DNA from 2 places in the Parabacteroides sp. AM17-47 genome. Region 1 is predicted to be linked to the other one. Evidence: riboswitches for the same ligand, from Rfam matches in the RefSeq annotation. Region 1 holds a riboswitch; the other holds the start of a gene.
The links. Region 1 has a riboswitch for cobalamin ahead of DW205_RS04990 (threonine/serine exporter ThrE family protein). Riboswitches for the same ligand answer to the same signal wherever they lie in the genome.
Positions count from the first base shown of each region.

Region 2: it holds a riboswitch for cobalamin, as region 1 does, so the genes downstream of both, DW205_RS09115 (ABC transporter substrate-binding protein) here and DW205_RS04990 (threonine/serine exporter ThrE family protein) in region 1, are expected to answer to the same signal.

Region 1 covers NZ_QTLI01000005.1:57,580-64,638, forward strand. The annotation lists gene DW205_RS04970 (TonB-dependent receptor) at 1-1,125, shown strand, start outside; gene DW205_RS04975 (YncE family protein) at 1,122-2,276, shown strand; gene DW205_RS04980 (hypothetical protein) at 2,286-3,566, shown strand; gene DW205_RS04985 (DUF5074 domain-containing protein) at 3,563-5,419, shown strand; cobalamin riboswitch at 5,431-5,630, shown strand; gene DW205_RS04990 (threonine/serine exporter ThrE family protein) at 5,676-7,013, shown strand.
Region 2 covers NZ_QTLI01000009.1:128,053-146,514, reverse strand. The annotation lists gene DW205_RS09135 (AAA family ATPase) at 1-943, opposite strand, end outside; gene DW205_RS09130 (DUF4906 domain-containing protein) at 1,097-3,547, opposite strand; gene DW205_RS09125 (ABC transporter ATP-binding protein) at 4,349-5,362, opposite strand; gene DW205_RS09120 (iron ABC transporter permease) at 5,364-6,401, opposite strand; gene DW205_RS09115 (ABC transporter substrate-binding protein) at 6,411-7,574, opposite strand; cobalamin riboswitch at 7,637-7,836, opposite strand; gene DW205_RS09110 (precorrin-2 C(20)-methyltransferase) at 7,903-8,607, shown strand; gene DW205_RS09105 (hypothetical protein) at 8,656-9,168, opposite strand; gene DW205_RS09100 (formate--tetrahydrofolate ligase) at 9,562-11,229, shown strand; gene proS (proline--tRNA ligase) at 11,328-12,809, opposite strand; gene DW205_RS09090 (Gfo/Idh/MocA family protein) at 12,918-14,021, shown strand; gene DW205_RS09085 (thiamine pyrophosphate-dependent enzyme) at 14,026-15,765, opposite strand; partial or broken gene DW205_RS09080 (cytochrome-c peroxidase) at 15,839-15,961, opposite strand; gene DW205_RS09075 (HsmA family protein) at 16,124-16,528, opposite strand; gene DW205_RS09070 (MFS transporter) at 16,643-17,800, shown strand; gene DW205_RS09065 (glycoside hydrolase family 2 TIM barrel-domain containing protein) at 17,813-18,462, shown strand, end outside.

The DNA.
Region 1 (7,059 bases):
ATCAAAGAAATCAATAGCAAATTCAAGACGCAGGTGAACGCGAAATATGCATTCTACCGTACGCATTATGTGAATAACGACGACAAGCTGATTCATGTAGATAACCTGTATAAGCAACGAGAGATTTACCTATCCTCCGCGAATGTCTATTCCATCCTCTCAAACTGGGATGTATCCGCCTCTTACGACTTGCAATGGAACAAGATGAACGCCGATATGTACGGATTCGTTTACCCGGAACGCTTCACCAACCTCCTTTCGGTCGCCACGGCGCTCCGGTTAGGGAAAGTAAAATTACAGGCCAGCGGACTGGCGACCTTTATCAACGACCGTGTAAAAGAAGGCCCCACACCGGAAGCCCGGCAAATCCTTACACCCGCCGTATTCGCCTCCTACAAGCCGTTCGAGAAACAAGACTTTAATGTACGCGCTTTCTATAAACGAATCTTCCGTATGCCTACCTTCAACGATTTATATTACGCCGATATGGGAAACTCCAAATTAAACCCAGAATATGTAACCCAATATGATGCCGGCTTCGCTTACACGAAAACATGGGAGAACCATCTTTTCTATCGCTTCAAGATACAGGCGGATGGTTATTTCAACAAGGTGAAAGACAAGATCATCGCTTATCCCAAAGGCCAGCAATTCCGTTGGACTATGTTGAATTTAGGTAAGGTAGAAATCAAAGGCATAGATGTCAGCACGGAAACGACCGTCAATCCGGTAAAAGATTTATTCGTCACGCTACGAATACAATACACCTATCAAAAGGCCCAAGACTTCACGGATCCCTCGGATACCTATTACGGAGATCAAATCCCTTATATCCCTTGGCACAGCGGTTCCGCCATCGCGCAAGCGTCCTTCAAGGGATGGAACCTCAACTACAGTTTCATCTATGTGGGAGAGCGGTATAACCAGCAGGAAAATATCAAATACAATTATACGCAACCTTGGTATACCAGCGATATCTCCTTGTCGAAAGATTTGAAATTCAATTTCGGGCTTATCAAGGCCGCCGTGGAGGTAAACAACCTGTTAAGCCAAGATTACGACGTGATCCTGAATTATCCGATGCCGAAGCGAAATTACAAAGTGTCTTTAACCATCGAGATATGAAAAGATATACATTATATATAATAGGTATCCTGATCGGTTGCGCTTTTTCATCCTGCCGCAAGATCGAGATCGTAGTTCCCTCGGAATACGAGCTGGTCTCCGACGGTATCCATCCCGAGGCGAATCCTCAAGGGATGTATTTGGTGAACGAAGGGAATATGGGAAGCAATAAATGTACGCTGGATTATCTGGATTACGTGAACGGTTATTATATCCGTAACCTCTACTCGGAACGGAACCCGAACGTAGTCAAGGAGCTGGGCGATGTCGGCAACGATATCCAGATTTACGGAAGCAAGCTTTATGTCGTAGTCAATTGTTCCCATAAAGTAGAAATACTGGATGCCCGGACTTGCGAGCGGATCACGCAAATAGACATTCCCAACTGCCGGTACATCCGTTTTTACCGGGGAAACGCCTATGTAACCTCTTATGTCGGTCCGGTGCAAATCGACCCGAACGCCCCGCAAGGAGCCGTATACAGGGTAGACACGACCAGCCTGAAAGTAGACGCCAAAGTCATAGTCGGTTTCCAACCGGATGAGTTGGAGATTTTGGGTGAATATATCTACGTAGCGAATTCTGGAGGATATCGTGCCCCGGAGTACGACAATACGGTTTCCGTAATCGAGCTAAACCGTTTCAAGCAAGTTCAAAAGATTCCGGTAGGGATCAATCTGCATCGTATCCGTGCGGACAAATACGGTAAATTATGGGTAACTTCCCGGGGAGATTACGATACGGTACATTCCAACCTGTATGTACTGGAAAAACGAAAAGGATATAACGAGATGGTGGTTACCGATACCCTGAATATCCCTTGCTCTAACCTTTGCATCAGCGGAGATTCCCTTTTCTATTACAGTACGGAATGGAACGTGAACACGCAGAGTAACAGCATCTCGTACGGAATCATAGATGTCCGTACCAAAGAGGTGATCAGCACGAACTTTATCACCGACGGTAGCGAGAAAGACATTCGTATCCCATACGGGATCATGGTCCATCCCTATACGAAAGACATCTTCGTCACCGATGCCAAGAACTACGTATCCAGCGGGACCCTCTATTGCTACGATAAGAACGGAATACGAAAATGGGGCGTACGTACCGGGGATATCCCCGCCCATATGGTTTTCCTTTATAAATAGAACAGCGTTATGAGACAAGTTTTATATCTATTCATTTCAGGTTTCCTAGCATTTCTATCCTGTACCCAAGACAAGATACAGATGGTTAGCTTGGGTATCGATGATGTCTATTATCTGCCCCGCATGAAAACCTATCTACTCAGCCCAGCCTTTACCGGCGACGAGTATCGGTGGACACTGCACCGGAACGGGACGGACTCTCTCGTATCTACCGAACGTTCTTATATCTTCCTCGCGAAAGATACGGGCACCTATCAGATGACCTTCGAGATCATCGATAAGGAGACCCCCTATAAGCACGATTTTCGTTTCGAGGTGATGCAGGAGGAAATAGAATATAGCCCTTATTTATCCAAAGTGTACGACTTTTGTCCCGCACCGGGTCAGTTCGTCAATACGATGCCCGAATATGAGGAAGGCGATACGAAAGAAACCATACTGAAAAAGGTAGAGGAGAATATCTCCGGTACGAACGACGTGATGATTTCCCTCGGAGGATACGGAGGATACGTTATCTTCGGCTTCGACCATACGGTCATCAACGTCAAAGGGAAGAAGGACTTTATGATCCTTGGGAACTCTTTCTATTCCGACCTGCCGGAATATCAAGAAAAAAAGGGAGGCAGCTGCGAGCCCGGTATTGTCATGGTCTCTTTCGACACGAACCAGAACGGCTTACCGGACGATGAATGGTACGAACTGGCCGGTAGTGAATACTATAAACCGGAAACCATCAAGAATTATCGCATTACTTATGATCGTCCGGATCCCAACAAGATCCCCGAGCCAGACATGGGCCAGCAATGGAGTGACGCTACTTATGTACCATGGAAAGATAATCAAGGCAATACCGGTTATATAGCGAAAAATATATATCATACGCAAAGTTATTATCCGATGTGGATTGAAGAGAATTCCTTGACTTTCTCCGGTACCCGGTTAAAGGATAACGCTACAGACGAGAGTGATACGGGTAAATACTACGTACTCTATTCGTATCCATGGGGATACGTGGATAACCATCCGAACGATTACAAGGATCTGAACAGCTTCGATATCGAATGGGCCGTGGATGCGGAAGGTAATAAGGTGGAATTACACGGCGTGGACTTTATCAAGGTATACACGGCGGTAAACCAATATTGCGGTTGGATCGGAGAGACCTCGACGGAGATTATCCGTGCGCAGGATTTACACATCGCCCCCCCTTCCATCATCGTACCCGATCCGGTAAGCGAACAAATGAAATTACAATATGATCAAGCAATCTTAAAAATAAAAGGCTTATGAAAAAGACGATTACCTTACTTCTCTGTACGTTCGCCACGAGCGGCCTAATGGCCCAAGGCAATACCTCATGGATCGCCGCCGGCATCGATCAGGCCCAAATGAGGGATGTACCGTCACAATCTTCCATCCTGCGTTCCACGGATATGGATTACAGTCAAGGTACATTTATCGTAAACGAGGATTGGTACGGCCATCAGAACAGTACCGTCAATTTCCTTACTCAAGATGGAGAATGGCACTATCGTGTCTTCCAGACCGAGAATCCGGGGCATGAGTTAGGATGTACCACGCAATTCGGTACGATCTATGGCGATAAGTTCTACCTAGTCTCTAAGCAAGAACGAGATCCCGGGGCAAAAATCACCGGAAGCCGGTTTGCCGTATGCGATGCCAAGACCATGAAGGTGATCAAAGAATTCAAGTATATCGCCCAAAACGCCGAGGGCAAATCCATAGCCGACGGCCGTTCCTATCTTCCGGTAGACGAGCACAAAGGCTATATAGGAACCAGCAACGGTATCTGGATCTACGATAGCGATAAGATGACGATCGGCAAACAAATAGAAGGTTCCGGAAATCCGAACGCCGATGGATACGGTGAGTTGTATTATGCCCAGATCGGTACCATGGTACGTGCCAACGACCTTGTCTTTGCCGTCCATCAACAATATGGTTTATTGATAATAGACCCGAAAACCGATAAAATTATCCGTACCATCGCCGCCCCGATCGAGAAAGAGACCGTAAAAGGGCAAGAGAAGGAGATTCAACGAGGTTTCGGCTCTATCGTTCAATCCAAGGATGGTACGCTCTGGATCAGCATGACCCAGAATACGGCCGGGGATGGTTCCGCCTTGGAATATATGCTAAACTTGAACCCCTATACCTTTAAGGTGGACACGGTAAAGATCCCGTTAAGCGAGACCATCGGTGTCGTTCCGAACTCTTGGTACGCATGGACCGCCGACGGTTTCTGCGCCAGTGCCAAGGAAAATAAAATCTATTGGAACGGACAGCCCAAAGAAGGAAGCTGGTTCACCGGCTACCAAATCTGCGGATATGATATCGACAAGAAGCAATTCTTCCAATTGATCGACCTTAGGAAACTGGACTGGGATTGGCGCTTGTACGGAACCGGATTTCGCCTTAACCCAAAAACCGACGAGCTATACACCTTCTTGTATCATGAATTCCAAGATCCTACGCACATGTTAGCTCGTATAAATAACAAAGGCGAAGTGGTACAAGAATATTCGATGATCGTAAACTATTGGTTCCCCGCTATCCCGGTTTTCCCGGATAACGCCGCACCGGTAATATCTTCCGATTTCCCTTCCTCTATCGTATTAACCGAGGAAAAGCCGGTCTATAAACTCGCTTTAGGCAATATGGTGACCGATGAGGACAATATGGATGCCGCCATCGTAAAATCAGTCTCATCCGTTACTCCCTCCAGCCCGATTAACGCGATCGTTCGTAATGACTCCTTAATTATCAGTACAACCTCAGATATCAAGGAATATCAGGAGGCTACAATAACCGTCCGCTTCAACTCGAACGGAAAGATCGTCACCAAGAACATGGTCGTAACAACCGAAGAAGCACCGACAAGCATAGAAGAGCTATCGCAGCCGACCTTGAAAATCTATCCGAACCCGGCGGTTAACTCGATACAAATCAATATCGATACCCCGGCGGAGATAGAGATCTATACATCTCGCGGAACAATGGTCCGGAAATCCACGATCAATCCCGGAGAATCCATCAACGTAAGCGATCTATCCCAAGGCCTCTATTTCATCCGTATCATAACCGGAGGGAAGACAGAGACCGTAAGGATGATTAAGAAATAAAAAAAATTCCTTACCTTTGTGCCCGAATTGGTTTCGTAATGCCTATTCGGGCATACGGATTAAAAGGGAATCCGGTGAGAATCCGGAACAGTCCCGCTGCTGTGAAACTCCTTTAACATTCTAATACTACTTTCGCCACTGGCTCAAGGTAGTCGGGAAGGCATTAGGATGGGAGCTAGTCAGAAGACCTGCCATTCATTTAAGATTCATATCCTCGTGGACTAGGATATAGAGTACAACATAAGAATTAAAAGAAATGATGACAGACAAGGAAGTATTGTTGTTACGGCGCAAATTGGATCTTTTGCTCCGTACGGGAAAATTGTTGATGGAAAGTGCCGCCGACACGAATCGTATCGAGCGAAACATGAAACGAGTTGCCGCCTTTATGGGTATCCCCGAGGAGAAACTGCATATCGATATCCGATGGACCATGATCATGGTGAACGTAAGCGATGAGCGAAATTCCTTCTCCAAATTCCAGAAATGCGAGAAGCACGGAATCAATATGACGGCAATCTCACAGGTAAGCAAGCTTTCATGGCGGGCGATCGAGCAAGATTATTCCTTGGATAAATATGAGGAAGAACTGGAGAAGATCGTTCACCAACCCCGGAATTATACCCCTTATATCGTAGCCATCGGAGCGGGATTCGCATGCGGAGGATTCTGTAAGCTATTTGGATGCGACTGGATGGCATTCCTATTCGCTTCCATTTGCGCTTTCGTCGGGTTTAGGGTACGGGCCCGCTGTGTCGAAGCTGGACTTAACGTATATATGAGTATCGCCGCGGCCGCTTTCGTATCCACCTGCTTGGCATATGCGTCCTCCTTCTCCGGGCTATCCGACACACCTTATCATCCATTATTAGCCTGCGCCTTGTTTATCGTGCCGGGCGTACCCTTGATCAACTTCGTGGATGATATGCTAGACAATCATTTGCTGGTCGGCATCACCCGAGCCTCCAATACGGTCATGATGGTAGCCGCCATGACCTTCGGCATCGCGTTCGCCATGCGGGTACTTGTCATGAATGATGTCGAGATAGATCATAAGTTCAGTGAATTGAGTATGGTTCCACATGATCCGTACTACATATACGCAATAGCGGCAGCAATTTCGGCCATGGGTTTCTCCATGATATTCAACATCCAGCGTCGGCTATTATGGGTAGTGGCCGTAGGAGGTATCATCGCCGTATGTACCCGTAACTTCGTAAACTTCGAGTTGGGATATGGTCCCGTAATCGGCTCGTTCATGGGAAGTTTCGTAGTCAGCGTGCTTGCCGTCAAAGCCGTCCATTGGTGCCACGTTCCCAATCATGTGCTGACCATCCCATCGGTTATCCCCATGATCCCGGGAGTCTTGATGTATCGTTCTTTATTAGCGTTCATTAATCTGCATGGAGTAATCGGTGAGGTCACAAACGCATTCTTCAACGGGATCAATTCCGCACTCATCATTCTTTGTATCTCACTCGGTGTAGCTGTCCCGAACATCTTCGCCCGTCGTTACATCGCCAAAGATCGCCAACGACATTTACAAGAGGAACTGGAAAAGCGCCGGGAAAGAGGGAAGTTCATTGAATGGTGAAAAAACTTTTCCATAAAGATTAGTCCGGGAAAAACTATCGCATAAG
Region 2 (18,462 bases), on a different contig from region 1:
CTGAGCCCGTGTTCACCCAGTAAGGGGCAAAGACACCACCTTTATTTATATAGTTCAATACAGACCATGGATTATAGACCACCTCATTCCCGAACAGGTAACCGTTATACCAGTGCTTGACCTCTGACTTCTGATCACCCAACGAGTATGAGTCGAGCAGCGTGTCGACATCCACTTGCGTGAAGCCAAACGCCGTACACATCGGACGATCCAGCAAGGTATCCACGTCGATATTGTTCAGCCCGCTAAAGATCGACTCCTTGCTTACACGGAGGATACCCGTGATTACACCGCGGAAGATAGACGTATTGTCCTTGAAAACCATCGACATAAAATTGCGCATGAAGACGATCATCCGATCATAAAAGCCCTTGTCGAAAGCCACATGAATGGGGGTGTCATACTCATCGAGCAATACCAGAGGGGGCATACCCCAATGAAGCGTCAACAGTTCGGATAGCAAGCTAATGGAACCCTCTAATTGCCCCCGGGAAGCCTTGCCCTCATAAAGTGCCATAAAGTCATCCAAGTAATTAGGCCGCATCTTGGGAGAATCGAGCAAGTAAGCATGGCGAGTAAACTCGTTTTTCAACTCATAGCCTATCCTGACCAACGTGTCCTCGAACGTATCCGCCTTGCAGTCCTTCAACGTCAACATGATCACAGGGTATTGACCTTGATGCTTATCGAAATCCTTCCACTCCCGGATACGCTTGCCGTCGAACAACGGGCGGAACACGTTACCATCCGTCTTCTCGAAGAAGTACCGCAGCATCGAAAGGTTCAGCGTCTTGCCGAAGCGACGCGGACGGGGCAACAACGTGATCAAAGCGCCTTCTTCTATTATCTGACGGATAAAATCGGTCTTATCCACATAGTAATAGCCCTCATCTATCATTTTCTTGTAATCGCTGATGCCGATCGGTAGTCTTCTCGTTTCCATAAGTATCCCTATTTTGAGTTGTGAATACAAATATAACAATTTATATGACAACAGCGATTATCACTTTTCCTTATTAATCTCATCATGTCAAAGAACGTTTCCCCAAGCGTTTACGGCAAGGCACGAGGGGGGGAGCCTTTATGGTTCGTCGTATCAATTCGCCCGTTCCTGGATGCAACGAAGAGGTATGGCCTCACGTAAATGTCCGGAAGTGGGCAAGGTTCCATATTTAGCAGTCAGATTATAATCCCTTCTGAAATGTTTAGCGCCAGCTTTGCTTGCAACGTCGTTTCGGCACCAAAGCAGCGTGTTCTCACCAATCCCAAGATACTGATCGCTTAAATACCAATAACCGGTATATCGGATATAGGTCGTCCTCCTCTGCTCTTTATCAAAATAGACAACGATACCCCCATCTGTCTTTTCGCCATTGTTTTGCATATTCATCAAATACAGGCTAGGACCTGTAGCGCTATGGTTGACATCATTGAATAAGGGATAATAGTTCTCCACTTTTGTCACCCGCCAGCCGGCCGGGCATGGGTCGTGAACGGTCTTCACCGAACTACCACCCCAAGCTTGTTTTACATCATTTAGATTCGTGATCCAGGAAAGATTATCAGCGTTATTGCCACTTGGCTTATAAATAGATGACGGGTCTTTATAGGCTTCCCTAAAAGTCGTGGCAGAAGGTACTATCTTACGTGAATAATAAGTAACACCATCCGGCCTATATAAATTCAATATATTTTTCACGGGTTTAGTCAAATCTATACGCTCTATTTTGGACACGTACTTTGTAGTATAACTACTGGGGAAAGGGTCCTTTCTACCCCATTGATAATGGAAACCATGTGCCTTCGACCTATCCTCCTCTTCCGCGGGTATCGTGGTATATCCGGCTAAAGCGCCCAGATTACGATCCATGATAGGATATTGATTCGGATGATTCCCATACGTATATTTTTGCTTACGTTTTGTCTCCGGCTCGTCTACCGAGGCATCCCCGGTAGCGTCCGGATGATAATCTGTCACCCATACGTGCCAACTCCAGAGAATATCGCCTTTGTCGTTTCTCGCCGCTATCAAGCCGCTACCTCCGGTCGTGTTAGGGGCGACACGGCAATAGATCCGTCCTTGCCCCTGGCCAGACAAGGGGTTCTTCGTTATATCCTGACCGTCGTCTCTCTTTATGTCCACAATATTCGTATGATCCTCTTCGGTATTTACGATACCCATTACCGGATCTCCCAAATCTCCGCTTTCCAAGGTCTGCCATAAAAGTTCCACGGAAGTGATACCCCCCTCCGTGTCAGCCCACCCTTTCAGTGTGGAATTCTCTTGATCCGCCGTCCCATCGACCGTATATTTATAGGGATCGAAACAAAAGGCGCCTCCCGGAACAATCATGAAACAGTTGGCCGTGGGAACCAAGTTATTGTTATTCTCGGAAGCCCCGATCGGATTCACGATGGTAATACGTTTGTCATCCACCGGAAGCTCCGAGTGTGACATCTTAATCCCGTAAACATAGTTCGTATTGTCGTACAGATTGAAATCATGACTTGAACTTCCTCCCAAATAGACACGGTAACTCAATTTTTTCTTGATATTCACAGGATCTTGTGATACCAGCGTAATGTAAACACTACCTTTCGGAGCGTTCACTTTCGTGCGATAATAGAGGGACGTGGCATTCGGGCTTTCGCCTCGTAGCACACTGGGGATCCAGCAAGTATAGCTGCCCGACTCCTCTACATCGGGAACCTGCAAGGTAGAGTATTGATCCAGTAAAGAGGGATATGTCGCCTTGTCCTCCGGATGACGCAATAATCGGTAATTGGCAGGTATGGATTGAAGCATAACTTGTTTCAAGACATATCCCGTGTTTTTCGAGACGTTTTCCCATGTGATCGTCAGCCGGGAAGCCAAACGGCGTAATAAGACGCGGATATCCTGTCCCTCCGGGTTCTGTATCCTATACGTCTCGCCCTCCTTCACTATACAGACATGAGGGAGAAGCAAGAGATAGGGCATCACTTTTATTTGATCCTTTGTCGTTATCGAGTTTATTACCGAAGAATCCAGCATCATGTCCTGAATATCCGACAGCCTCTTGCCCTTAAGGGACTCAATCGTGTTTTTCGAGCCATTATATCCACGGGCGACGATCAGCAATTGGCATTCGGTCTCGGGGGTTGACAGTGTCGCAAGATCTACCAAAGGCACGGTGAAGGATTCCCCTATGGATTTATTACCCAGGTTTTGCGTGCTGTTATTGATGCAATTTCCCGCCCGGTCGTATTGCCAGATCTCCAAACCATATAACTTATCGGGTTTGGCCGTAGCCAAGGGATCTTCAGGAACCGTTATAGCCTTCGTGCCCATGTTTTGACCGGAGAACAGACGCACATCAAAGCCAAAGCCTTCATTAGCCTCCGTGTGGATAGATCTCGTACTCAATGCCGCCGCATCTTCCCAGTCTGCCAATCCCACGCATAGCGATACCTCCACCGTCTTGCCCTCACCCGTAGACGGGCAGGGTGAATCGAGACGATCCTCACAACTTGACATTCCTAACACCCATACTATTGACATCATCATCAATACTGCTTTTTGTAATTTTACACCCATTTCCTCCATACCTGCACGTGCTTTTTCACTACTACATTTCACATTTTTTTGCTTGAATCACGTTGTCTCTTTCTTACGCAGAAAGAGACAACAGGAGGATAAACGCTCCTATCCGCTGTTTTTCAATCCCTTGGAAATGTTAATAGGACAAGGCACGTCACGCTTGACGGCTCGCTATTGTTTGTCTTTTTTAATTTTGATAAAAGATTTAAGCACTCTCCTTGCCTTTATCAGCAATTTGAGCTACTTTTACACCCGAAAACGGATATTTACCCGTCATTCTGAAAGTTGTCTCTTTCTGCGTAAGAAAGAGACATTTTTTTTCTCCCTACTTCTTTATTCTCAATCACTTCTATTTTTCGATTCATTTTACATTATCGTTTTTTTTACCGTTTGTCTCTTTACATCTCACTACTCATTTAACATTTAGGACTTACTGTCCGGAAAGGCACGCACGAGCTAGCACGATTCCCGACGGAAGAACCGTGTAAAGATCCATACATGCAAACTTCATATTGTTACATGACGTTGAATTAAATGTCTAATTGTTTCGATTTTGTCTATATTCATTAGGTGTAACCCCAACCATTTTCTTGAACCAACACCTGTACGTAGAAGTGACAGGAATGGTGGAATTAAAGTTGTATGTATCTTTCAAGCAATTACAGGAAAGCCGACGAAGCTAGCTTACTTTAAAACAATGGATTTGAATGGAAAAAATTCATAACTATGAATGAAGAAAAACATAGTTATGAATTGAAAATTTCATAGTTATGATTTTTCAGTATCAAAATAGGCAAGTAATTCTTCTATCGTTTGGGTGATATAGGTACTGCCGGAAGTCTCATGGATGATAAAGTAGGTGGTCTTTAAATCGCCAGTCTCAATCCAGATATTCGATTCCACTTCCCGATTCGCCAAAATTCCGTTTCGCTGGAGCGCTTTACGCACCATAGCGTATTTCTGGCCATGTCCAACGAGGCGGATCTGTCGGGAGAATTGATTATCTATACGGAATAACCCGGTATCCTTATCGAAAACAATCCCTTTCCGGGCGAAGAAATTGCTTAAATGACCACTCAATGCCAAATCCTCGGGGGTACCGGTAGAGATACCATTTGCTTTGTCCATTAACCATATCTTATCCGATATCTGGAGAGCCAGCTCCAAATCGTGAGTGGACATAAATATCGTCTTATTCGTTTTCCGGGTTAGATGATGGAGTAATTGCATAATCTCTACCTTGCTGGGAAAATCAAGGAATGCGGTAGGTTCATCCAAGTAAATAACCGGAGTCTCCTGAGCGAGCGCCTTAGCGATCATCACTTTCTGGCGTTCTCCATCCGATAAGGTATGGACCATGCGGGATGCTAGTTCCTCAATGCGGACAAGGGCGATGGATTCTTCCACGATCCGCTTATCATCCTTGCTCAACTTGCCCCAGAAGCCGGTATACGGGCTACGTCCCATCCCGACCAATTCCCGTACCAACATATTCCGGATCTCACATTTATCGGTCAGCACGACACCGATCGTGGTGCTCAATTCCTTATCGGAATAAGCATCTATATCTTTTCCTAGGACCAATATTTCCCCATCTAATTTAGGTTGGAAAGCCGATAACGTGCGCAATAAAGTAGACTTCCCCACCCCGTTAGCACCCAGCAAACAGGTTAATTCACCACTATAGATCGTAGAGTGTATACCTTTAGCTACCAGCTTTGTACTACTCTTAGAATGGTAACCGATCGAAAGTCCGTTAATATGAATCGTATCTTGTTTCATCTTACTCGTTCAATTCATTCTTTCGTTTTCTAAATAATACCGAGGCCACTACAGGAGCACCGACTAAAGCGGTTACCGAGTTGACAGGTAACGCTCCCTCGAACCCCGGCATACGGGCGATCAAATTACAGATCAACGCCAACGCCGCACCGGCGAATAAGACCGCAGGCATTAAAATCCGATGGTCGGAAGTTTGAAATATGGCCCGGCATAAATGCGGAACGGCTAGCCCCAAGAAGATAATAGGTCCGCAATAAGCCGTGACAATCGCCGTAAGGACCCCGGCCGAGGTGATAACCAACAAACGGGCCCGCTTGATATTAAGTCCCAAATTGCGTGCGTAGCTATCCCCAAGAAGCATCAAGTTCATGGTCTTGATAAGCAGGAACGAGAGAGGGATCAAGATTGTCATAAGAATCGCGAACAACGTCATCTGATTACCGGAAACACGGGCGAAACTACCCAATCCCCAAATCACGTATGCACGGATATCCTCCTCGACGCTAAAGAATTTAAGTACACCGATCACGGCGTTTGCCACGTAACCGATCATCACACCGATAATCAACAACGTGACATTTCCTTTTACCTTTTGGGAAACATACACGATCAGCGCCATCACGGATAAGGAACCGATCACGGCCGCTATCGATAAGGCGATCTCCCCCATAAAACCAAGTTTACTCAAGGCAACGCCCCCTAAACTACCGCTTAACAACACCACGAAAGCGACACCCATGCTCGCTCCCGAACTGATACCTAAGACCGAAGGTCCGGCCAATGGATTACGGAAAACGGTTTGCATCTGTAAGCCGCTGATGGATAAGCCAGCTCCCGCTACCAACGCTGTCAATGCCTGTGGTAGTCGAGATTTCCAGATAATATTCTGCCATGTAATAGGCTCATTTCCTGAATTCCAGATAATATGCCAAACCGATTGAAGAGGAATAGAGACTGACCCCAACACCAAATTCAAAAAGATTAGAACAAAAATAGCCGTGACAATCGCCAGCATCCATAGGGTATTTGAATGTCTCATCAGTGTTCCTTATTTAAGTCGAGAATAATAGACCGGCTCATGATCCGGTAATAAATCCGGATGAAAGATATGAAGCAAATCCGCTAGGACGATCTCCGGTTCTGTCGGCATACTCTCATAAAACGGCGTGTTCTTCATATTACAATAGATAATCCCTTTCTCCCGGAACGCACGGAAATCCGCATAACGAGGATCTTGCTCTTTCAATGCCTCATAGCTAAACGTTCCCGGGAAACTATTCACGATACGCCAGTAATCAGCATCGTCCGCTTGGTTATAGACCGTCTCGAAGTCTAATGTAACACCACCGGATCGCTCATCGTCTTTCAAGAAATAATCAGCGCCGGCATCCTTGAAAAGCTGTGCCAAGAAACTCTTTCCTCCTACGGCATACCAGTTTCCACCCCGTAACTCGCCACTAAAAACTATCGGACGTTTTTTAACATTGCCATCCGCCGTAAGTTCCTTTAATTCATTATACCTCTTCTCAATGGCGGCAAAACGCTCATTGCCCTCTTTCTCTACCCCTAACAACAAGCCTATGAACTTGATCCATTCAGCTTGTCCCAATGGCGTAGTCTCCTTATAACCCAAATGGGGAATCAAGGGGATACCCACGTCTTTCAGCGTCTCATAGCCTCCCCGCTTGAATGGCGATACAAGGATCAAATCAGGATTCATACTCATGATAACCTCGTTATCGAAATTTCCCTCTATACCGATCTTTGCGGTTTTACCTTCTTTCAGGCGTTCGTTCATCTCTTTATTGAACAAATGCCGTGTACTGGTAATCCCAACGACCTTATCCAAGGCACCCAATTTAATAAAATTCGATAATTGCAGGGAAGTCATACAGATAACGCTTCGGATAGGAAGCTCTATCACCGTATAATCAACAGGAATCCCCGTGGGTTTCGAACCTCTTTTTACGAACGCATAATGAAACGTGGTGCTTTCCTCGTTTTGAGGATCTTGGATATCAGCCAAGACATATTGATCCGCATAGGTAAGCTTGAATCCTTGGGCGTATAAAGGCTTAACCTGCTCTTGCGAGAATGCGGATTGCTCTACGGAAGCCGTCTTCCCTATTTCTCCTTTTTCACGGATACCTGAAGTACATGATAAAGTCAATACCGATAAAAGCAAGCATCCACTCGCTATAAACTTATTCATAATCCTTGTTTAATTGACAGTTGATCATTGACAGTTACTCTCGTCCTGCTCCACGGGACAGCAACATTTATTTATGAACCGGCAGGTCTTCTGACTTACTTCCATTCTGGACGCCTTCCCGATTACGAAACCAGTGGCCAAGGTATTGTCCGAATGTTTAGAAGTTCACAGCAGCGTGGTCTGTCCGGGATTCTCACCCGGTTCCCTTTTAATCCGCCTCCCAGAAAAAGAGATAAGCGGAGCCTATTACAGCGACAAAAGTAGTAAGAATATTTGTATACATCCGCAATTTTAAGGACTTTTGCGTTTCAAATAAAAACAAATACACATGAATCATCCTATTCACTTCGTCTCATTAGGTCCCGGTGATCCGGAATTAATTACGCTGAAAGGGCTTAATACATTACAAAAGGCTGATATTATCTATTGTCCTGCTACACAAGGCAAGCATGGAATCATATCTCGGGCGACGGATATATTGAAAGCTATTGAGGTAGACGAATCCTTGATCCATCCGTTTATTTTGCCAATGAGTAAGGAACGGACAGATGCGTTAAACGCTTATAACGAATTGTTTCTGGATGCCCAAGCTGAATATTTGAAAGGAAAACAAATCGTGATCGTCGCCGAGGGAGACGCTGGTTTTTATTCATCTATACAATATGTATACGATAAATTCGAGGAAGCAGGAATCCCGGTAGATCGAATCGCAGGAATTCCGGCATTTATAGCGGCAGGTGCTTTGGCCGGGATACATATCGTAAAACAAGAGGAGCAAATTAATGTAATCCCCGGGACTGCGTCGTTCGATGAACTTTCGGCAAAAATAGAAAATGGAATGATCATCGTCATCATGAAATTACCGGGTTGCCAAGAGGCTATTCATACTTGTATCCGGCAGTATGCGGATAAGGCGGTTTTTCATTATTTCGAGAATGTTGGAACAGGAAAAGAATATTATACTACTGATATCACCATTATACATTCCAAGGATTTCCCCTATTTCTCCCTACTGATTGTCCAACCTCGCTAAAAGAAGAAGGCTGCCCGGAGAGTAACCAAACCCGGACAGCCCATCTTATTACGCTACATGCAATATATGCTTAAGCTGATCGATATGGAAACGAAGTGTATCCATATAAGGTTTCACTGAATTATGGTACATGATCGCTTTTGCGTGCATATCTTCCAACTCGCTTACTTTACGGTTCGCCTCACGCATTTTACAAGCGTTGTAGCGAATACCCGATACATGTCCTTTGATATCCTCGATCGCTTGGTTTCCCCGGTTGAAGATAGACTCTGCTTCTTCCGGAGCGTATACCGTATAGGCTTGGGCAACGTCATCCAGTAATGCCTGTTGATAAGAGCCGGCTATCGGGAGCAATTGATGGATCGCATGATGACATAAAGAATGAACCTCGTTTTGAAGCTTCTTCAATTCTACTTCCCACTTTGATTCACATACTTCATCCAATTGTTTGACTTCCGCTACGACACAGCCGCTAAACAATTCCACTACCATCTTTTCCCATGCTTCTGCTACCCACGATTTAGTAGCAAATGTAACCTGACTAAATCTTACTGTTGACATAACCTTAAATTTACATATTATATTGCTAATGTTATTAATCTCTTATCTATTTCAATTTATCACACTCAAATCATTTTATCTTTCTTTTTATCGTTGCGACACCACAAAATTAATCAAATTATCATAGATGGATAATTTTAAAGACTATTTTATAATTCTTTAAGAGTGCGACAAGCAAAACGTATGATTTTTGCAAAGTTCACTTTACAAAAAGTTTAATTTCAAGCCTAACAGCTATCACAAAAAGCAAGATCATCGCCATCTTCGCACAAAAATATCAAAATAACACAATCTTATTATTCCATAAAGGGGGAAAACCTTGTTCCGTATCATTTTGTTATTATAATAAATTAGATTTACTTTGTTCAAACTATATAAACTTACATAAAGCACATGAAATCGGACATTGAGATAGCAAGAGAAACAGACTTGCGTAAAATTAAGGAAGTTGCGACAACGTTAGGTATCCCTCGTGAGGAAGTACAAAATTATGGCAGGTATATTGCCAAGGTTCCTATCCATTTGATCGATAAAAAGCAAATGGACCAGCATAATTTAATTTTAGTGACCGCTATCACTCCCACTAAAGCGGGAATCGGAAAGACTACGGTTTCGATCGGTCTGGCTTTAGGTCTGAATAAAATAGGGAAGAAAGCGGTGGTCGCTTTACGTGAGCCGTCTCTTGGCCCGTGTTTCGGCATGAAAGGTGGTGCTGCCGGAGGTGGATATGCCCAAGTGCTTCCTATGGAAAACATCAACTTGCATTTTACAGGGGATTTTCATGCGGTTACTTCCGCCCACAATATGATTACCGCTTTATTGGATAACTATATTTATCAGACTCGCAACACCTGCGAGGGATTGAAGGAGATCAAATGGAAACGGGTTCTTGACGTAAACGACCGTAGCTTACGTAACATCGTATCGGGTCTAGGAGGCTCGGCGAACGGTGTCCCTACCGAGACCGGATTTGACATCACTCCCGCTTCAGAGATCATGGCGATCCTTTGCTTGGCTACGGATATAGAGGATTTGAAACGACGTGTCGGAAATATTTTATTGGGTTATACAAACGAAGATAAGCCTTTCACGGTAAATGATCTTGGCATAGCCGGAGCTATTACCGTATTGCTAAAAGACGCATTACTGCCGAACCTAGTACAAACAACGGAGAATACTCCCGCATTTGTACATGGAGGTCCTTTCGCTAATATCGCCCATGGATGTAATTCCATATTGGCCACCCAAATGGCTCTTACTTATGGAGATTATGTGATTACGGAGGCTGGTTTCGGCGCTGATCTGGGCGCGGAGAAATTCTTTAATATCAAATGTAGAAAAGCGGGGCTTTCACCGAAACTGACAGTCATCGTAGCGACTGCCCAGAGCTTGAAACTTCATGGTGGCGTTCCTGAAAAAGAAATCAAGGAACCGAATATCGAAGGATTAAAGAACGGATTCGCTAACTTAGATAAACACATTGAGAATATGAAGAGCTTCGGACAGCAAGTAATCGTGACTTTCAACCGTTTCGCTACCGATACGGACGAGGAGATCGCTTTAGTGGCTGAGCATTGCAAGGAAAAAGGGGTTGGATTCGCCATGAATAACGTTTTCTCTGAAGGAGGTGAAGGGGGTACGGAACTTGCCCGCTTAGTGGTTGATACGATCGAAAATCATCCTTCCGCTCCTTTACAATATACATATGATCTGAATGATCCGATCCGTACGAAGGTACAAAAAGTGGCCCAGAAGATATACGGAGCCTCTTCGATTGTTTATACGACTTTGGCCGATAAAAAATTGCGTCAGATCGAAAGCTTGGGTATTTCCCATTATCCGATCTGTATCGCCAAGACTCAATATTCATTCTCTTCCGATCCGAAAGCTTATGGGGTCGCCAAGGATTTCGAACTAAAAGTACGAGATGTAATCATCAATAACGGAGCCGAGATGATCGTTGTCGTCATGGGCGAGATCATGCGTATGCCGGGGCTCCCTAAAGAGCCGCAAGCCCGAAAGATCGATATCGTGGATGGCATGATTGAGGGATTGAGTTAATAGACAGTAAAACAATTTAAATAAAAAAAGGTACGCCTCACACATTCAGTAAGGCGTACCTTTTTTATAACCACTCTCGCCCCGAAACCGGGGGGCGATCAATAAGCTCTGGCGAACAGTACCCGGCAAGCCGACGGTTTACCTGTCACCATACACTTACCCGGAGTCTTATCACCAGCTAAAGGAATACAGCGGATCGTAGCTTTCGTCTCGTTCTTGATCAATTCTTCTGTTTCCGGGGTTCCATCCCAGTGGGCCATGATGAAGACGCCATCCTCGATCTTCTCCTTAAATTCCTCATACGTATCTACGTTTATGATGTTAGCCTCACGGTGATCGTACGCTTTCTTGAAGATATTCGCTTGGATTTCCTCCAACAGATTCTTCACGTATTCCTCAATGCCATCACAAGTGATCGTCTCCTTCTCCAAAGTATCACGGCGCATTACTTCGATTGTATTATTCTCCAAATCACGACCACCCATAGCCAAACGCACGGGAACACCTTTTAACTCGTACTCAGCGAACTTCCAGCCCGGCTTCTTGTTATCAGCGTCATCATATTTCACGGAAATGCCTAACGCTTTCAATTTAGCCACGATACCAGCGACCTTCTCGCTGATCTGCGTCAATTGCTCAGCGCTACGGTAGATCGGTACGATCACAACCTGTATCGGAGCCAAATGTGGAGGCAATACCAAACCGTTATCATCAGAGTGAGACATAATCAACGCTCCGATCAAACGTGTGGAAACACCCCAAGAAGTAGCCCAAGCATAGTCGCTCTTACCGTTCTTGTCGATGAAAGTAACGTCGAAAGCCTTACCGAAGTTCTGCCCCAAGAAATGGGAAGTTCCCGCCTGCAAAGCTTTTCCATCCTGCATCATCGCCTCGATCGTATAGGTATCCAAAGCACCGGCGAAACGCTCGCTCTCAGACTTCACGCCCTTTATTACCGGCATTGCCATATAATTCTCTGCGAAGTTCGCATAAACGTCTTGCATCTTCTTAGCTTCTATCTCCGCTTCTTCACGAGTAGCGTGAGCGGTATGGCCTTCCTGCCACAAGAACTCAGCCGTACGAAGGAACAAGCGAGTACGCATCTCCCAGCGCATCACGTTCGCCCATTGGTTGCACAAGATAGGCAGGTCACGGTAAGACTGAATCCAGTTACGGTATGTATTCCATATAATGGTCTCCGAAGTCGGGCGAATGATCAATTCCTCTTCCAGTTTAGCTGCCGGATCTACGACAACCCCCGTACCGTCATGATTTGTCTTCAAACGATAGTGAGTAACCACGGCGCACTCCTTGGCGAACCCTTCTACGTGCTCAGCTTCTTTGCTTAAGAAAGACTTCGGGATCAGCAAGGGGAAATAAGCGTTCACATGACCGGTTTCCTTGAACATATCGTCTAGGATACGTTGCATCTTCTCCCAGATAGCGTATCCGTAAGGCTTGATCACCATACAACCACGCACGGCGGAATTCTCCGCCAAATCTGCCTTAATTACCAAATCTTGGTACCACTGCGAATAGTTTACACTTCTCGGTGTAAGTTCTTTCAGCTCTTTTGCCATTTCTTTATATTTCTAAATTATACTGTTTTCCTTAATCTGAATAAGTAATGGGTTGCAAAGGTAAGAAATAATCGTATATCTTTGTAAAAACTATATATAGATAATATCATGAATATACACAAGATCACACGTTACTTACTTATGTTATGTACATTTACGTTCTTAACTCTCACGGCGAAAGGGCAAGATGGAGAGCCTTTGCGACTGGCCGTGGCAGGGGTATCCCACGGACATCTATGGGAGGTGATAAGCCGTTTGGATAGAGGCGATTTCAAGATTGTAGGAGTCGCCGAGAAAGATGATTACTTACGGGAACATAACGGTCTGCGGGATAAGCTAGATCCAAACCTGTTCTATGCGGACCTTGGCGAGATGCTGGACAAGACCCATCCGGAGGCGGTCATCGTATACGAGCCGATCTACGACCATCTTCGTGTGGTAGAGGCTTGCGCGCCGAGAGGCATACATGTTATGGTAGAAAAACCATTGGCCGTAAATAACGAACATGCTACCCGAATGGCATCGCTCGCCCGTGAGAAAAATATCTTGTTGCTTACCAACTACGAGACTACGTGGTATAATACCAACCATGAGGCATTCCGCCTTATTGACAGCGGTGCTATCGGGAAGATCGATCGTATCAACGTATACGACGGGCATCAAGGTCCCTTCGAGATCAACTGCGGAAAAGAGTTCACGGACTGGTTAACCGACCCCGTGCTGAATGGCGGCGGGGCGGTTATCGATTTTGGATGTTACGGAGCCAACTTAGCCACCCGTCTCATGAAAGATGAAAAGCCCCTTAGCGTATACGCTGTACTACGGCAGAATAAACCGAATCTTTATCCCAAGGTAGACGATGACGCAACTATTATCGTGGAATATCCTTCCGCAACCGTCCAGATCATGGGATCATGGTGTTGGCCGATGGGTAGAAAAGATATGCATATCTATGGCGACAAAGGATATATTTACCAAGATACACCTAAGGAAATGCGAATTTATACCAACGGAAAGGAGCGCCAAGAAATAGCACCTTCCTTGAACGCTCCTTATAATGATTCCTTTTATTTCTTGAAAGCCGCCGTCCGTAAAGAGATTGACGTACCTCCCACGGACCTTTCCTCGTTGGAGAATAACCTAATGGTAGTACGGATATTGGACGCTGCCATTCAAAGCGCAAAATCTAAAGCGGTTATCCAGCTCTTTTGAGAGTTTAAAACACCTCTTTCCAATGTTTTAGATTCGTATCGATGGTATCCAAGACCTCCTTGCTTCGCCCCTCCATCATTAACTTATACATGGTTTGGGCAAAACCAAGCATTTGGGAGAACTCAATCTTGGGAGGCATCGCTAATGCGTTCGGATCGGTCATGATGTTAACCAAGGCCGGTCCGTCAGCGTTAAACACTTTCTGCAAGGTGGGGAATACATCGTCGGGGTTGATCACGTTGTAGCCCGCCATTCCCATTGAAAGGGCGACCCGGGCGAAATCCGGGTTCAGCATCGTGGTCTGCCAATCCGGCAGTCCGGCTACCTCCATCTCAAGTTTTACCATTCCTAGGGAACGGTTATTAAACACGATTAATTTAATCGGCAAATGGTATTGCACGATCGTAGCAAGGTCGCCCAACAACATTGAGATACCTCCATCACCACACAACGCCACGACTTGCCTGCCGGGATAAGCCAATGCCGCCCCTATCGCTTGCGGCATGGCGTTCGCCATCGAGCCATGATTGAATGATCCCAACATCTTCCGCATACCCGTAGCTTGCAAATAGCGGGCACCCCATACACAAGTCATACCCGTATCCACGGTAAATATGGCGTCGTCCGAGCTAAGCTCGTCTACGACCGAGATCACGTATTCTGGCTGTATCTTCTCTTCTTTCCCCCGGACAGTGGCGGCAGAACGGAGATTTTCCCGAACTTTCTCATATTTAGCCAACTGTTCCCGCAAGAAACTATCATCTTCTTTCTGGTGAATCAACGGAATCAACTCATCCAAAGTATCCTTCACATCGCCACAAAGCCCCATTTGTATCTTGGCACGACGCCCCAGACGATTCGGATTGATATCCACCTGTACGATCGTGTTGCTCTCTGGCATGAATGCCTCGTATGGAAAATCGGTTCCCAACAACACCAACACCTCTGCCTCGTGCATACTATAATAGCCGGAAGGCATGCCCAATAGACCGGTCATCCCCACCTCGTTCGGATTATCGTATTGGATCTCCATCTTACCCTTGAAAGAATAGGCTACCGGAGCATTCAGTAATTTAGCCAACTGCACCAATTCCGAATGGGCATCTTTCGCCCCTATTCCACAATAAAGTGTCACTTTCTTCGCATTATTCAACAAATCCGCTAATTCCCGGATTTCCTGTTCGGCGGGACAAACCCGTTGTCGCGTAGGAAAAGAAAAGGTAGAGGACAAACCCGCTGTAGCATTCTCTGCCGCCAAGTCACCGGGAAGTCCGATCACCCCGACCCCACGTGATGAGATCGCCGCTTGCATAGCGCCTTGAAGCATCCGGGGAAATTGTTCCGGTGTAGTGGCTACCTGATTATAATAGCTACAATCATCGAACAATTTGATCGTATTTGTCTCTTGGAAATATTCTGTACCAAACTCCCGGGAAGGGATCGTGGAAGCGATCGCCAAGACCGGGGCTCCGGATCGTTGGGCATCATACAGCCCATTAATTAAATGTACATGCCCGGGGCCACTACTACCTGCACAACAAGCCAACTCGCCTGTCAATTGAGCCTCCGCCGCAGCGGCATAAGCTCCCGTCTCCTCATGACGGACATGAATCCACCGCAATCTGCCGTTTTTCCGAACAGCCTCGTTTACCTCATTCAGGCTATCGCCTGTCACGGCGTATATACGTCGTACGCCTGCTTTTTCCAGCGTATCCACTAACTGGTCCGCAACTTTCTTCGCCATAGTTTAAACTCTTCTTTTTATTTTATTAAGAAAACTATCAAGGGCTGGAGAAAGTTTTTGGAAAGACTGATTTTTATTTGATGCAATCCGTCAATGTTCGTAAAAAAGCGACAATCGCAGTCTCCTCTTCCTGAGATAAACCTAAGTTCCCCAGTTCATCCTTATTTACGGTCTCGGGATATTCCGCCGGGGGAAATCCTCTACATCCCTTACATTATGAAGCTAAATAGACACTTCACGACCCCTTCCGAGGTGATACGGGCGTATTTATCGGCAAAACCTTTTTCCGGGATATGGCATATAGTAAACATATCACCAAATGTACGATTTATTTCTCAAAATATATGAGCGATGGCCTCTATTTATGGAGAGACATCCCCATGTAGATACCGATGCAATAAGGAATTAACCAGATGAACCACACAACAATGCTAAATCTATTGAAATGCTGCTTGGCTTTTAACGAACCTTTAAAGTAAGTCCAAATCGCCCAGATCGCATGGATTAGCATCAAGCAAATAGCGATAATTCCCGTTACGGTATGCGCCGTATCATGCAGATGGGTCAGCTGGGCGATATGCTCCATCAAACCCGTTCCAATAGCGTCCGCATAAAGTCCTAATACAAAAAAACAAAGATGCCACGCTTTTAACTGTCCTTGAAAACGCTCGCCCCAGACTCCGATCGTATAGCATATCAAGGCGGATGATATCACACAAATGGCCGTAATCAGTAAATGAATATCAAGTTGATTGAATACCATATTTTTCCTTTTTCAAAAAGAACAGAAGCTTCCTGAAAAAGTTTAGGCTATTGGCAAAGAATTCATACATTCGCGTGTCTAAATAAAAACGACAGGGCAATCCCGTTGAAAAATATGAAACAAAATATACTCGCTCTCTATCTGATCAAGTTATCCAAATGGTTCTCGCTCGTAATGCCTATCATTGTCCTTTTCTATGAGGATCATGGGTTAGGATTGCAAGACGTATTTATTTTGAAGAGTGTCTACTCGGTCGCCGCTGTCACTTTGGAGATTCCCTCGGGCTATCTGGCGGACGTATGGGGGCGTAAGAAATGCTTGATTCTAGGTTGTATACTTTTCTTTGGAGGGTACCTATGTTATTCTTTCACCTCCACTTTCACGGCATTTCTCTTCGCCGAGATTTTGTTGGGAACCGGGCAAACCTTGGTAAACGGAGCGGATTCGGCGCTGCTCTACGATACAACCGTACGATATAAAAAAGAAGAACTTTATTTGCGGTATGAGGGACGTATCACGATGATCGGTAATTTCGCCGAGGCCATCGCCGGGATATTCGGTGGATTGCTGGCCGCCTATTCCTTGCGATTGCCGTTTTACGCCCAAGCGTTTGTCGCCTTTATCGGCATTCCGGCAGCGTTCGCCTTGCAGGAATTCAATACTAAGAGTAAGGTGCAGAACCCGGTTTCCGAGATTCTCCGCATTTTGAAATATTCCTTGGTTACGAACCGTAGGCTATGCTATAACATCATGTTCTCCGGTATCATCGGAGCCGCTACATTAACGATGGCATGGTTCGTGCAGCCCGTATTGATGAAGTTGGAAACCCCGACCTCCTATTACGGTGTCATTTGGACCGTGCTCAATCTGACGGTGGGATTGTCCGCCCTCTATTCTGATCGGGTAGAGCGGTATTTCGGGATGCGTAAATCAAACACGTTTATACTACTTGTAATCATCGGTGGATATATATCGCTCGCTTATAACCTTACTTATTGGGGATTAGCGATCTTGTTCATTTTCTATATAGTCCGGGGCTTCGCCACACCGATTTTGAAAGGTTACATTAATCAAATGACCTTCTCGGAGATGCGGGCTACGGTCTTGTCGATCCGTAACTTTGTGATCCGCTTGATATTCGCTGCCATCGCCCCATTTATAGGTTGGCTAAATGATTTCTATTCTTTGCATGTCGCCCTGTTAGTTTCCGCCGGAATTATTGCCATACCCGGAATTTTATTCTTAGTTTTGCAATTCCGTAAAGCAGATTAAAAATATAATAGCATGAAAAGACAACTTATGACCGGACTGTTTGCCGCTTTGGCTTTCACAGCGGTAGCCCAGTCGAATGAGTGGCGAAATCCCGAGGTCAACGCCGTAAACCGTGCCCCGATGCACGCCAATTTCTTCGCCTACGAGACCGCCGAGGTGGCGGCGAAGGACGCCAAGGAACAATCCCAGAACTTCATGACCTTGAACGGTCCTTGGAAATTCTTTTGGGTAAAGAACGCTGACGCTCGTCCTACCGATTTCTGGCGGACCGATTACAACGACAAAGGATGGAACAATATGCCTGTGCCCGGTGTATGGGAACTGAACGGATATGGAGATCCTCTCTACGTAAACGTTGGTTACGCTTGGCGCGAGCAATTTAAGAACAACCCACCCGAGGTCCCTACCGTTAATAACCATGTGGGTTCCTACCGCCGTGAGATCATGGTTCCTGCCGGCTGGAACGGAAAAGAGATCATCGCCCATTTCGGCTCCGTTACCTCCAATATGTATTTGTGGGTAAACGGGAAGTACGTAGGCTATAGCGAAGATAGCAAGCTGGAAGCGGAGTTTAACTTAACTCCTTACTTGAAACCCGGACAAAAAAACCTGATCGCTTTCCAAGTATTCCGCTGGTGTGATGGCACTTATCTGGAAGACCA